DNA from 3 places in the Priestia sp. YIM B13491 genome. Region 2 is predicted to be linked to each of the others. Evidence: riboswitches for the same ligand, from Rfam matches in the RefSeq annotation. Region 2 holds a riboswitch; each other region holds the start of a gene.
What was found. Region 2 has a riboswitch for S-adenosylmethionine ahead of ACFX4E_RS05595 (BMP family lipoprotein). Riboswitches for the same ligand answer to the same signal wherever they lie in the genome.
Positions count from the first base shown of each region.

Region 1: linked by a shared signal. The riboswitch ahead of ACFX4E_RS07825 (hypothetical protein) and the one ahead of ACFX4E_RS05595 (BMP family lipoprotein) in region 2 are both predicted to bind S-adenosylmethionine.
Region 3: linked by a shared signal. The riboswitch ahead of ACFX4E_RS16835 (Na+/H+ antiporter NhaC family protein) and the one ahead of ACFX4E_RS05595 (BMP family lipoprotein) in region 2 are both predicted to bind S-adenosylmethionine.

Region 1 covers NZ_JBHZOR010000002.1:320,821-325,041, reverse strand. Annotated here, with positions in the region: gene ACFX4E_RS07840 (methyl-accepting chemotaxis protein) at 1-446, shown strand, start outside; gene ACFX4E_RS07835 (GNAT family N-acetyltransferase) at 650-1,156, shown strand; gene ACFX4E_RS07830 (amidohydrolase) at 1,204-2,358, shown strand; SAM riboswitch class I at 2,422-2,523, shown strand; gene ACFX4E_RS07825 (hypothetical protein) at 2,592-2,834, shown strand; gene ACFX4E_RS07820 (M20/M25/M40 family metallo-hydrolase) at 3,304-4,221, shown strand, end outside.
Region 2 covers NZ_JBHZOR010000001.1:1,079,181-1,083,401, reverse strand. Annotated here, with positions in the region: gene ACFX4E_RS05600 (ABC transporter ATP-binding protein) at 1-858, opposite strand, end outside; gene ACFX4E_RS05595 (BMP family lipoprotein) at 941-1,951, opposite strand; SAM riboswitch class I at 2,027-2,133, opposite strand; gene ACFX4E_RS05590 (hypothetical protein) at 2,463-2,621, shown strand; gene ACFX4E_RS05585 (hypothetical protein) at 2,712-3,080, opposite strand; gene ACFX4E_RS05580 (putative polysaccharide biosynthesis protein) at 3,094-4,221, opposite strand, start outside.
Region 3 covers NZ_JBHZOR010000004.1:363,427-367,647, forward strand. Annotated here, with positions in the region: gene ACFX4E_RS16820 (YtoQ family protein) at 1-79, opposite strand, end outside; gene ACFX4E_RS16825 (ABC transporter ATP-binding protein) at 250-1,161, shown strand; gene ACFX4E_RS16830 (ABC transporter permease) at 1,154-1,921, shown strand; SAM riboswitch class I at 2,023-2,129, shown strand; gene ACFX4E_RS16835 (Na+/H+ antiporter NhaC family protein) at 2,215-3,525, shown strand; gene ACFX4E_RS16840 (hypothetical protein) at 3,565-3,693, opposite strand; gene ACFX4E_RS16845 (LacI family DNA-binding transcriptional regulator) at 3,818-4,221, shown strand, end outside.

The DNA.
Region 1 (4,221 bases), on a different contig from region 2:
CTGGGGAACATGGAAAAGGTTTTGCTGTAGTAGCAGGGGAAGTACGTAAGCTAGCGGAAGAATCTAAAACGTCCGCTATACAAATCAGTCATCTGTTAAAAGAAATTGAAGCGCAGGCAAAGCAGGCTTATCAAAACATGGAAGTCAATACAGAAGAAGTCACACTTGGGATTGCCACTGTCGAAGATGTAACTGAACAATTTTCCACAATCATGGAAGATGTCTTTGCTGCTCAAGAACAAATGAACAAAATGACAAGGGCAACAGGAGAGATTGATGGGTATTCGTTCAAGGTAATGGAGTCTGTCATGGGGCTTTCAGAGGTTGCCAAACAAGCAGCTGCTTATGCTGAAGAAGTAGCAGCGGCTTCACAGGAGGAATTAGCATCTATAGAAGAACTTGTAGTGTTGGCAGCTAATTTAAAAGCTACGGTAAGTGAGTCCTAAAATTTGTCTTGATATGTAACAAATACGCGCAGAAAACTGCGTGTATTTGTTTTATTTATACCCTTTATAGAAAACGATAAATAGAATTGACACGTTATAAAAGCAGTTGTATAGTGAGGCAAGGCGGCAGTCTGTCTTTTTTAATTCTTAGTAAACTTATAAGTTAAATAAAATATTTAAGCACTACATAAGGAGACGAAGAGATGAAAAATGAATTCCGTTTGGCAACAAATGACGACGCAGATAACTTATTGAACTTAACTCTACAAGCATATAAGCCTATTCGAGAGCTAGGTATTCCTTTCTTAGCAGCTACTGCTGATCTTGCTCTTGTTAAGAAAAATATTTCTCAAAACCTTTGCTATGTATATGAAGAAGAGAAAAGAATCGCTGCTACTGTGTCGATACGAATGCCTTGGGGAGAACATCCAGGTCCGTTTGCTGTTCCGCATCTTTGGTGGTTTGCAGTAGACCCGTTGTTTACCAGGAAAGGTGTTGGATCTAAGCTGCTGCATCGAGTAGAAGAAGAGGTAATAAAAAATACGTTTAAATCACCAGGTGTGTCTTTAGGAACAGCAAAAGAACATCCTTGGTTAGTTGAAATGTATGAACGAAAAGGATATGTTCAAGCTAAAGAAAAGCACCTTGCAGAAGACTATACGACCGTATTTCTTTATAAAAAATTCAATGAGGTACACTCTTTGTCGTAAAAGATAGAGAAGTTCTCCAAATTAAGAAATGTGAAAGAGTGATAAATATGACAGATCAATTACTACTAAATGAGCTAATAGACATACGCCGTGAGCTGCACCGGTTTCCAGAGCTTTCAATGAAAGAATATGAAACAACTAAACGTATTAAAAAGTGGTTAAAGCACTATGATATTTCTACAGCGGATACATTCCAATTAGACGTAGGAGCAGTAGCAGAAATTGTGGGAGGAAAGCCGGGACCTACTATCGCTATTCGAGCTGATATTGATGCGCTGCCAATTGAAGAAAAGACCAATCTGCCATTTGCTTCTGAAGTGAACGGTGTGATGCACGCGTGCGGCCATGATTTTCATACGGCTTCTATAATCGGAGCAGCTATCCTTCTTAAAGAGCGTCAGCAGGAGCTTTGCGGCACGGTTCGATTTATCTTTCAGCCAGCTGAAGAAACGGCTTCTGGGGCAAAAATGCTAGTTGAAAAAGGTGTGCTCGAAGGAGTGGAAGCGATATTTGGGATGCATAACAAACCGGATCTTCCTGTAGGAACCATTGGTATCAAACCGGGACCTTTAATGGCAAGTGTTGATCGTTTTGAAATTGACGTCAAAGGAGTAGGAGGTCACGCGGGTATTCCTGAAAAAACAATAGATCCGATTGCTGCTGCTGGTCAAATTGTTACTAGTTTACAAACCATTGTCAGCCGTAATCTCAGCCCCTTTCAAAATGTTGTTGTCAGCATAACTCAAATCCATGGAGGGAGCTCGTGGAACGTCATTCCTGACAAAGTAACGCTTGAAGGAACGGTGCGTACCTTTCAAGAAGAAGCAAGAGAAAAAATACCGGCTCTTATGAAACGAACTGCTGAAGGGATTGGGGCAGCTTTCGGGGCTTCAGTAGACGTTAAATGGTATCCATATCTTCCTGTAGTGAACAATGATGATACGCTGGAAAAACTGGCTACTAAAGCGGCAGAGGATCTTAGTTACCAAGTCGTAGAAGCTGAACAATCGCCTGGAGGAGAAGACTTTGCCGTATATCAGCAGCATGTACCAGGATTTTTTGTATGGATGGGTACAGCTGGAGAATATGAATGGCACCATCCTTCTTTTTCATTAAATGAAGAGGCATTGCTTGTAGCAGCTTCTTATTTTGCTAATCTCAGCTTTCATTTTTTGAATTCATTCCATTACCAAAAAAATTAAAATATTTTTATTTTTCTATTTACGCGGATGAAATTGTTTGATAAAATAAATTTTAAATTAAAAAAGTTATCACGAGTGGACGAGAGATCTGGCTCTTTGACTCCACAGCAACCTACGAATGTAAGGTGCTCCTACCAGCAAAGCATGTGCTTTGGGTGATAAAACGGGTGAAAAACTCATTTTGCATCAAAGCAAAATGAGTTTTTTTTATTTTTCTAAAAGGAGAGGGTTTTATGAGTCATACAGCAGTTGCAGCACATACAGGAGAGAAAGCATTAAAGGAAGCAGTGAAATTATTAGGAAAGCATTATCAAGTAGCTTATCGTGAGTTAGAAACATTTTATGAAATTGTGGTCGAAAACCATGTTCGTACATATGCTGTAGGCATAGATATTAAAGATGTACAAAAAGCAAATGAACTAGAAATTTATTCATCATGCTGTTCCAAGCTTGAGCGAGTAGGCTGTCTTTTATAGAAAAAGTCTGCTCGCGCCTCTATTTTTTAAGTGGTTTTAAATAGAAAGCATGGTTTTTGACAAGCAAAGAATCTGGTGGGTATAATCAATACTCACTAGGTTTTAAAATTGATTGTAAATTGTCGAAATTTTTACGCAAATTAAAGGTTACATTCGAAATGAATTGTGGTATGTTATAAAACAAGAATATTTTATGAAAGGAGCATTGAAATGGAAATGTCTCTTGAACACGGAAACGATGCAGGAAGCGAACAGCTTATTGATCGTATCCTAGACTTTTTAGAAGATGACCAAAAGTAAAAAAAGAGTGTGCGGTGCTATCCCTAGCCGCGCACTCTTTTTTTATCATGTGTGTAAAGGCAGCGCCATACTATGATACATAGGGATAGAATGAAAGGGTCTCTGTCAAAGGGATTGACGAATGGTTTTGTTTGATAGAAAATTTAGAAAAAGGAAAGAGATGAAGGGTATGTCGAACAAAACATCTTTGTATCAAACAAAAGAACAGTTAAAAAAACTTGTAAGCGAATTGGTTTCTATACCTAGCGTGACAGGAACGATGGCAGAAGTTGAAATGGCTGAATCGATAGCGTCGTATTTATTGAAGCTGCCTTACTTTCAAAAAAACGAGCAAGTCGAGCTTCATTCAACAGGAGACGGGCGATCGATTGTCACAGCTTTTGTTCAAGGGGAAAATACGAATAAAACAGTTGTACTCGTAAGTCATTACGATGTAGTGGATGTACAAGATTATGGACAGTGGAAAAAGGATGCTTTTCACGCTGATACATTAACGAGTACTTTTTATAACCATATGGAACAAGTTCCGGCGCACGTACAAAAAGATATGATAAAAGGAGACTGGCTTTTTGGCCGAGGAACGATGGACATGAAAGCAGGCATTGCCCTGCATATCAGTATGGTTGAACGAGCATGCAACGGAGAGTTTGACGGAAACATCCTGCTGCTGTCGGTACCGGATGAAGAAGTAAATTCGCTTGGGATGAGAAAAGCAGTGCCTGTTCTTTTAGAACTTGCCCGCAAACATCAGCTGGATTTTTCTCTCATGCTAAATGCAGAACCGGTGTTCAGCCGCTATCCTGGAGATCAAACGAACTATGTGTACTCAGGATCAATTGGGAAGATCATGCCAAGCTTTTTGTGTTATGGAAAAGAAACTCATGTAGGGGAACCGCTAGCTGGTTTAAATGCTAATTTACTAGCTTCTTATTTAACAAAAGAAATAGAATTAAACGTTGATTTTTGCGAAAAAGTAAGAGATGAAACGAGTCCACCTCCTACGGTGCTGATACAAAAAGATTTAAAAGAAGAGTATTCAGTTCAAGTTCCGCACTCTGCCGTTGTCTTATTTAATTTATTTATGTTA
Region 2 (4,221 bases):
ACCGACAATTTCGCCCGCAGAAACGTGAAGAGACACATTTTGCAATACGTTTTTTTGTCCTTTTCCTTTTAGAAAGAGATTTTGTACGTTTAAATGAGAGGTACCTTTTGATGGCATTCTTGCAGGACGCTCTTTTAATTCTCGCCCTACCATCAGCCTGGCTAGGTGGTGAGCATTGGTATCTTCTTTACTTGTGACGCCGGCTACTTTACCATTTCGAAGAACCGTAATGCGGTCCGCTACTTCCATCACTTCTTGCAGCTTATGTGTAATAATAACGATACTTTTACCTTGAGAAGCTAAAAAACGGATTGTTTTTAATAGTTCCTTCACTTCATGAGGAGTAAGAACGGCGGTAGGCTCGTCTAAAATAATGTTTTCTGCTCCTTGATACAGCACTTTTAAAATTTCAATTTTTTGCTGTTCTCCAATCGAGCAATGCTTTACTTTTTTATGAACATCTACTGAAATTTGATACGTTTCGGTTAATTGCTGTACATCTGCTTTCGCCTGCCTTCTATTAAAAAAGAGGCCTTTCTTTGGCTCATGCCCCAAGACAATGTTTTCAGCCACTGTAAAATGAGGAAAAACCATAAAATGCTGATGCACCATGCCTATTCCGTTTTTAATGGCATCTGCAGGAGATGAAAACGAGACGGTTTTCCCATGTAGCTGAATACTTCCTGAACTCGGCTTTTCCATTCCGTAAAGCATCCTCATTAACGTCGTTTTCCCAGCGCCATTTTCTCCAACCAGCGCGTGAACCTCGCCTTTTTTCAGCGTAAATGACACGTTATCATTCGCTAAAAACGAACCGTATTTTTTCGTCAAATTCGTTAACTGCAGCAGCTCACTCATTCCATTCATTGCTCCTTTCCACTTTAGGATTTTTTCAAAAATAAGAAAGAGAAGCCAGCCTTACTCGACTTCTCTTTTCAACTCACTTGGCTAACGGATCTTTTACCACGGTTTTTCCATCAATAATCGAATCTTTAATTTCTTTTAATTGATCAATTACATCTTGCCCTACAAAGTCATTAAGAGGTGTCTTGCTGTCTTGAGTCACATACGTTAACCCAACACCTTTTTCTTTTAAGCCGTATGTCACTACGCCCGATTTAAATTTGTCATTTGCGAGTGCTTCTACCGTTTCATAAGCAGCCGCATCAGATCCTTTTAACTGCGATAAAACGATATGCTCAGGATCTACTTCCGTACGGTCAATATCTTGGCCAGCCGTATAAAAACCCTTTTCTTTTGCTGCTTCAAATACACCCAAGTCGCCTACCGCTGAAGCTCCGGCGATAAAGTCAGCTCCTTTTGAAGCCTGTAAAATAGCAAGTTCTTTTGCTTTAGCTGGATCAGAGAAGCTTCCAACGTAGTTTACTAGAAACTCGGCTTTGGGGTTTGTTGATTGTAATCCTTCTTTAAAGCTTACCGTCCATTTTTTTAATAATGGAATATCATCTGCTGCAACCATTCCTACTTTATTCGTTTTTGTAACCAATCCTGCTGCTGCTCCTAATAAATATGAAGCTTCTTGTTCACGGAATACAACGCTTCTTACATTTGGTAAATCGACCACTGTATCAATAATCGCAAATTGACGCTGCGGGTTTTCTTGAGCTACTTTTTTCAACGCATCTTCGGATTCAAAAGAAGATGTAATAATCAAATCATAATTTTCTGCTACGGCAGCACGCAAATTACTTTCAATGGCTGCTTGGTCCGTGGATTCAATTGTCTTTATATCAATGTTATACTTCTTTCCAGCGCGTTTTGCTCCATCATCCATTTGTTGAAAAAACGGGTTAACTCCAATCTTTTCAGGTAAAACAAGAGCAATTCGCTTCTTTCCTTTCTCTTCACTTCCACTGCTTTTTGTGCTTTTTGACTGACAGCCAGTTACGAGTAGTACAAGCGCAACGGCTAAAATAAGAAACTTCTTCATTTAACTTACTCCCCCTATAATATAAAAAAAGCTCTTCCTTTATATAAAGGAAGAGCTCGTTAACCAAACGTCTCTTCCTCATCTTCAAGAACATACTGTTCTTAAGGATTTGGCACCATTCTGTCATAGACAGCGGTTGCCGGGTTTCACAGGGCCAGTCCCTCCACCTCTCTTGATAAGGAAAACAATAGCTATTTGTTTTATGTAATATAGTCAATATTAATAGTTTTTTAACAATTGTCAATATTATTTTTCTTTTTTTACGCAAAAAAACTTTAAAAACAGATAGGATTATACGGTTTTAGTCTACTAAAATACAGATCAACCTTCTAAATTAATCATCGTATGCCTCCTAGCAAAGCGCTTACGGTAAGTCTGCTAGTCTTCTAGAAGGATCATGTGTAGCAGAGCACTTTTATTACATCTCTTTTGTTAATCCACTATCGATTGAAAACACTTTACCAAGAATGTTAGACTTTTCCTGAGCGATATTTTTTAAGAGGTGTTAACGTTGAAATTGATAAAAGAATTATCTGGAGTAGCTATTGGACTCATTATCGCTTTGGCGGTTTCAAAAATCTTTTTTGATAACCCAACCAATGTTGGAATCGTAGTTATTTTTATTACTAGTATGGTCGTAACAGGTATAGCAAGAGCGAAACTAAGATAAGATAACCTAACTAAAAAACACCCCCTTTTATTCGCAAGGTGGTGTTTTCTTTTAATGATTTTAGTATGTAGTTATTCTCAGTGAATGCTTTTACCCTTCTCCATCAATCATCGTATACTTCCTAGCAAAGCGCTTGTAGTAAATTTGCTCATCCTCTTGTCCATCGTTAAAAACAAGTCGGTTATGATTAATGTCTTTTTCTTTTAACACATAGCCTTTTTCATTCATCAGTTGAATATATTCATCTAAATGCCCTTTTTTAACCATATAGTGAAGAGCATCATCTGAATCCGTAGTCTTTGCTACATCTTGACTTCCCACTTCTAACTTGAATACAGCTGTTGCTGTTTGAATGGGACGATAATCTCCAAACACTCTTTCCCAATTTAATAGCAGCAGCGCGCCGGAAATTATTATACATCCTCCAGCCGCTACGGTTAGTACAAATCGTTTTGACACTACTTTCTCTCCTTTACATTCTTTTTCTTCTATTTAATACAACGGATTGCCCTAAACTTGTTTTTACGCCAAGTCCTAGATACACGGCAGCACCTAAAGCAATTGAAATACAAGATGTACTAATTGCAAGTGAAGATGCAGACAGCTTATTTTCTAAAAAATAGTGAGAAGTATAATTGCCGATAATCACAGCGGCTGACATCACACTTACTAATAAAACAGGTGTCAACGCAGCTTGTCCCAGTGATTGAACTCGGTAAGAAATGGATTTTTCAATTAAATAAAAGTTATATATAACCGATACACCATACCCTCCGTAAGTCGCGACAACCGGTCCAATTTCTTTTAAGCTTGAAACCAACAGTACGTTTAATACTAGCTTCACAACAATTCCTAAGCCCAAGCCTAAAATTAGCTTCTTTTGCTGATTAATTCCTTGGAGAATTGCGGCTGTTACTGTAAAAAGAGCAAATAAAACGGCAGCAGGCGCGTACCATTGTAAAACAACTCCACCGATTTCAGGACTGTTTTTTGCTCCAAAAATCATCATATATACCGGCTTGCCTAATAAACAAAGCCCCACAGCAGCAGGAAGAGTAAAAAATAACAGCAGTTGCAGCGTTTTTGTAATCTTTCCTTTTACTTCTCGTAAATTTCCCTGCACAAAAGAAGATGTAATGCCGGGAATCAGCGACATGCTGAAGGCGGTGGCTAGCGATACCGGCACCATCACTAAAATCTGAGCTAATCCAATGACAGAGTTGATTATTTCGGCTTTAGCTTGTCCATACCCTATTGATTGAAAAAGGATGTTAATCGTAAACGTATCAATATTTTGATAGATTGGAATCGCTAAACCAACTAAGACAAATGGAACAGCGTACGTCACAAGCTCTTTGAACATTGAAGAGAACGAAATGAATTTATTATTCTTTCCGCTGTTTACTTCCTTCATAATCAGCCGCTTGCGTTTTAGATAAGTCGCACCGAGAATTCCTATACCCCCTACGCCTCCAACAAACGCTCCAAACGTACCGATTCCAACAGCTTTTGTCATCGTGCTATGAAAAAGGTGAATAACAGCGTATGCTCCTGCTAAAATAAACAGCACGCGCACTATTTGTTCAATAATTGTACTTAG
Region 3 (4,221 bases), on a different contig from region 2:
TTAATTGTTCTGCTTGGTTTTTAATTTCGTCTCGCCAGTTATCGTGAATTTGCCCGGCAAGGTATACGGTTAAGTTCATTATGTAGAAGTCCTCCTCTAACTAAGATTTGTTTTATTTTATCAAATGTAAGCGGATAATACGAATGGTTTGAATAGGCTGCTTTTCCAAAAATAAGGTTATAGTAGACAAATAGTTAAAAAAGAGAAACAATAGAAGGCGTATTGCTAATTAAAGAAAGGATGTACATGATGACAGAAACAGTGCTACAAGTAGATCATGTCAGTAAAGTAATTGGGAAGAAAACCATTTTGCATGATGTATCCTTATCGGTTGAGCGCGGTGAGATTTTCGGGTTGCTTGGTCCGAACGGTTCTGGAAAGACAACGCTAATTCGTACCGTCGTAGGACTCATTAAAGAAACAGAGGGAACGATTACCGTTAACGGCTTTCCTTTAAAGGAACAGTTTACATCAGCTATGAAATCAATTGGCGCGATTATTGAGAACCCTGAGTTTTATGATTATCTGACGGGCTATCAAAATTTAAAACACTTTGCGAATATGCATGAAGGGATCACATCAGAACGCTTGGATGAAGTGATTGCTTTAGTAAAGCTTGAAAACAGCATTCATGCAAAAGTGAAGACGTATTCTCTTGGGATGAGACAGCGTTTAGGAGTAGCTCAAGCTATTTTACATAAGCCTGCATTGCTTTTACTAGACGAGCCAACCAATGGTCTAGATCCAGCGGGAATGAGAGAATTTCGTACATATTTACAAACGCTTTGCAGGGAAGAAGGAATTTCAATTTTAATCGCGAGCCACTTATTAAAAGAAGTAGAAGCATTATGTGATCGCGTTGGCATTATTCAAAACGGTGAGTTAAAAGCCGTTCAAGATTTATCTCCAAATCGTCAAGATCAAGGAATGTACGTAGAATTTGAAGTGTCTGATGCGCAAAAAGCAGCGGATCTTTTATCACAACAATTTGAAGTAACGGTGAGATCACATAGTATCCACGTGGCGATTGTAAAAGAGCAAATTCCAGCTGTGAATAAAAAATTAGTGGACAGCGATATTTTAGTCTACCAAATTACCCCTGTGTATGAGACGCTTGAAGATTCGTTTATGTCCGTTACGGAAGGAGAGCACCATGCTTAAGCTAATTCAAAATGAACACATGAAATGGTTTCACAAAAGAAGTACAAAAATCACGTTTATTACAATCGGCATTTTAACTCTTTGTATGGCTCTTTTAATGAAGAAAGTAGCAAACAGTGCAGGAACAGAAGACAATATTTTGAACTTCCTGTCATTTAGTTCAGGTATGCTGATTCTCGTTCAATTTTTCGCGCTTGCTGTTGGAGGGTCAATGGTTGCAAAAGAGTTTGAAGCAGGTACCATTAAACTTCTTTTAATTCGCCCTGCTAGACGTTCAACGATTTTAGCATCCAAGTACCTAACTCTCGTTTTAATTAGCTTATATTATTTACTGAGCTATTTGCTTTTTTCATTTGTATGGGGAGCATTGTTCTTTGGCTTTACCAGTCTAGAAGGAGATGCACAGCTGCTTAAAAACATTACGCTTACGTATGACAGTGCGTATATGGAAACGTTTATGATGATGACGTTCGCATTCATGCTGTCGTCTTTATTTAGAAACAGCGCGCTTGCTTCCAGTCTAGCTATTGTCGTAAGTATCGGCGCGAAAGCTGTAACAGGACTGGTATCAGAGCTAGGTTTATGGTGGGGGAAATTTTTATTATTTGCCAACACGAACTTTGTGCAGTATATGGACGGAATGAAGCCGCTGTTTGACGGCATGACGATTCCATTTTCCATTTTCATCTTAGTTGCCCATTTTGTCTTCTTTATGGGCATAGCTTGGGCAGCGTTTTTAAAACGAGACGTAGCTAATTGATGTGAGAATTTTCGCACTATATATTTTTCTAAAATAGCATTTGACAATTAAATAAAAAGAGATTACAGTAGTGAAAGACTATTTTTAAAACAACTATAAACTTCTTATCAAGAGAGACGGAGGGACTGGCCCTATGATGTCTCGGCAACTGGCTGTACGCAGTGCGGTGCCAAATCCAGCAGACGATGTTTCGTTTGGAAGATGAGAAGGGTAATCTTATGATACAAATAAGAGACCTCTTCTTATCAATAAGAAGAGGTCTTTTTTTATTACGTAAACAAGAGGTGTTAAGAATGGAACAACAAAAAGGAAACGGCTGGGCGCTGTTACCGCTGGGCGTCTTTTTAGTCCTGTTTGTCGGATCAGGAATTATAACGGGAGATTTTTATAAGCTTCCTGTATTAGTAGCCATTATTATTGCAGCCATTGTGGCCCTGGCTATGAATCGTAAAGATTCACTTAATGTAAAAGTGGAGCGTTTTGCTAAAGGAGCAGGGCATCCTGATATCATTATTATGGTGCTTATTTTTATTTTAGCAGGTGCTTTTTCTCAAGTTGCTAAAGGCATGGGAGCTGTTGATTCAACGGTAAACTTAGCTCTGTCTGTGCTTCCGCAAAGCTTAGTGGTAGTCGGAATCTTTGTTATTGGCGCATTCATTTCAATTTCGATGGGAACGTCAATGGGAACAATCGCTGCGCTAGGGCCTATCGCTGTAGGAATCAGTGAGCAAGCGCATGTATCCATTACATTAGCAGTTGCTGCCGTTGTTGGTGGTGCAATGTTTGGAGATAATTTATCCGTAATCTCTGATACGACCATTGCAGCAGTTCGTACGCAAAAAACAAATATGTCAGATAAATTAAAAGTAAACTTTTTTATTGTCCTTCCTGCAGCGATTGTTACGGTAATTTTATTGCTTGTAATGACGCTAGGCAATACGTCATCAGTAGAAATTAAAGATTTTAGCTGGTTTAAAATCTTGCCTTATGTCGGCGTACTGGTTGCTGCCATATTTGGTGCAAACGTATTAAGTATTTTAACCGGAGGAATTGTGCTAGCCGGCGTGATTGGATTAGCTGATGGAAGCTACACGCTTTCTTCTCTTGCTAAAACTGTGACAGAAGGTATTGGCGGAATGTCAGAGTTAATTATTTTATCTCTGCTAATCGGCGGAATGGTTGAGCTTATTCGCTATAACGGCGGTATTCAGTTCTTATTGAATTTATTAACACGACGTATTCAAACAAAAAAAGGCGGCGAATTCAGCATCGCTGGACTAGTAAGTTTAACTAATTTAGCGACGGCTAATAACACGATTTCAATTATTACAGCAGGTCCGTTAGCAAAAGAAATCTCTGATAAATATTCAATTGATAATCGTAAATCAGCCAGTCTGCTTGACTTGTTTTCATGCAGCGTTCAAGGGCTTATCCCTTACGGCGCACAAATGCTTCTCGCAGCAGGATTTGCTAAAGTTTCACCGATTGAGATTATTCCATTTACATTCTACCCAATGTTAACAGCGGTTTGCGGGGTCATTGCAATTGTAATTGGATTTCCTCGTTTAAATAAAAAGTCAAAGTCATCTAAAGAAGCTGCGTAATATCAAACCCTTAAAAAGAATGTTCTTTTTAAGGGTTTTTTACTGTTTAAAAAAATCAGTCGGCTTTTCATCATCTAACTCCTTCCAAAGCGTCTCGTTCTGTTTAAGTGCATAAGCCGCTCCTCCAATTTCAATCCCGCATAATAAAATGAATAATAAAATACCCATGAAATGACCTCCTTACGTAAATGAATAAAAACACGATGGTAACGGGTTTAGCTTCTTGCTGTTTCACTTTATAATGAGAATAAAGTATGAAACGCGTTTCAGCGCAAGAGAAAAAGGTGAAAACATGACAAATATCCGAGATATCGCAAAAAAAGCTGGTGTATCTGTTTCGACTGTATCCCGGGTGCTAAATCATCATCCGTATGTAAAAGAAGAAAAACGCCGGCTGGTAGAGCAGGTTATTCACGAACTTAATTATGAACAAAACATTAATGCCGTTCACTTATCAAAAGGGAAAACAAATATGATTGCCGTCGTCTTGCCTTTTATTAATCATCCGTATTTTAGTCTGCTTTTAGAAGGAGTGGCATCTCAAGCGTTAGAAAAGCAGTATCAGCTTGTTATTTGTCAGACGAACTATGATGTGAAAAAAGAAGAAGAAGCGCTTCATATGCTAAAAACAAAGCAAGTTGATGGAGTGATTATTTGTTCTAGAGCAAGCAGCTGGAGCACGATTGAATATTATCA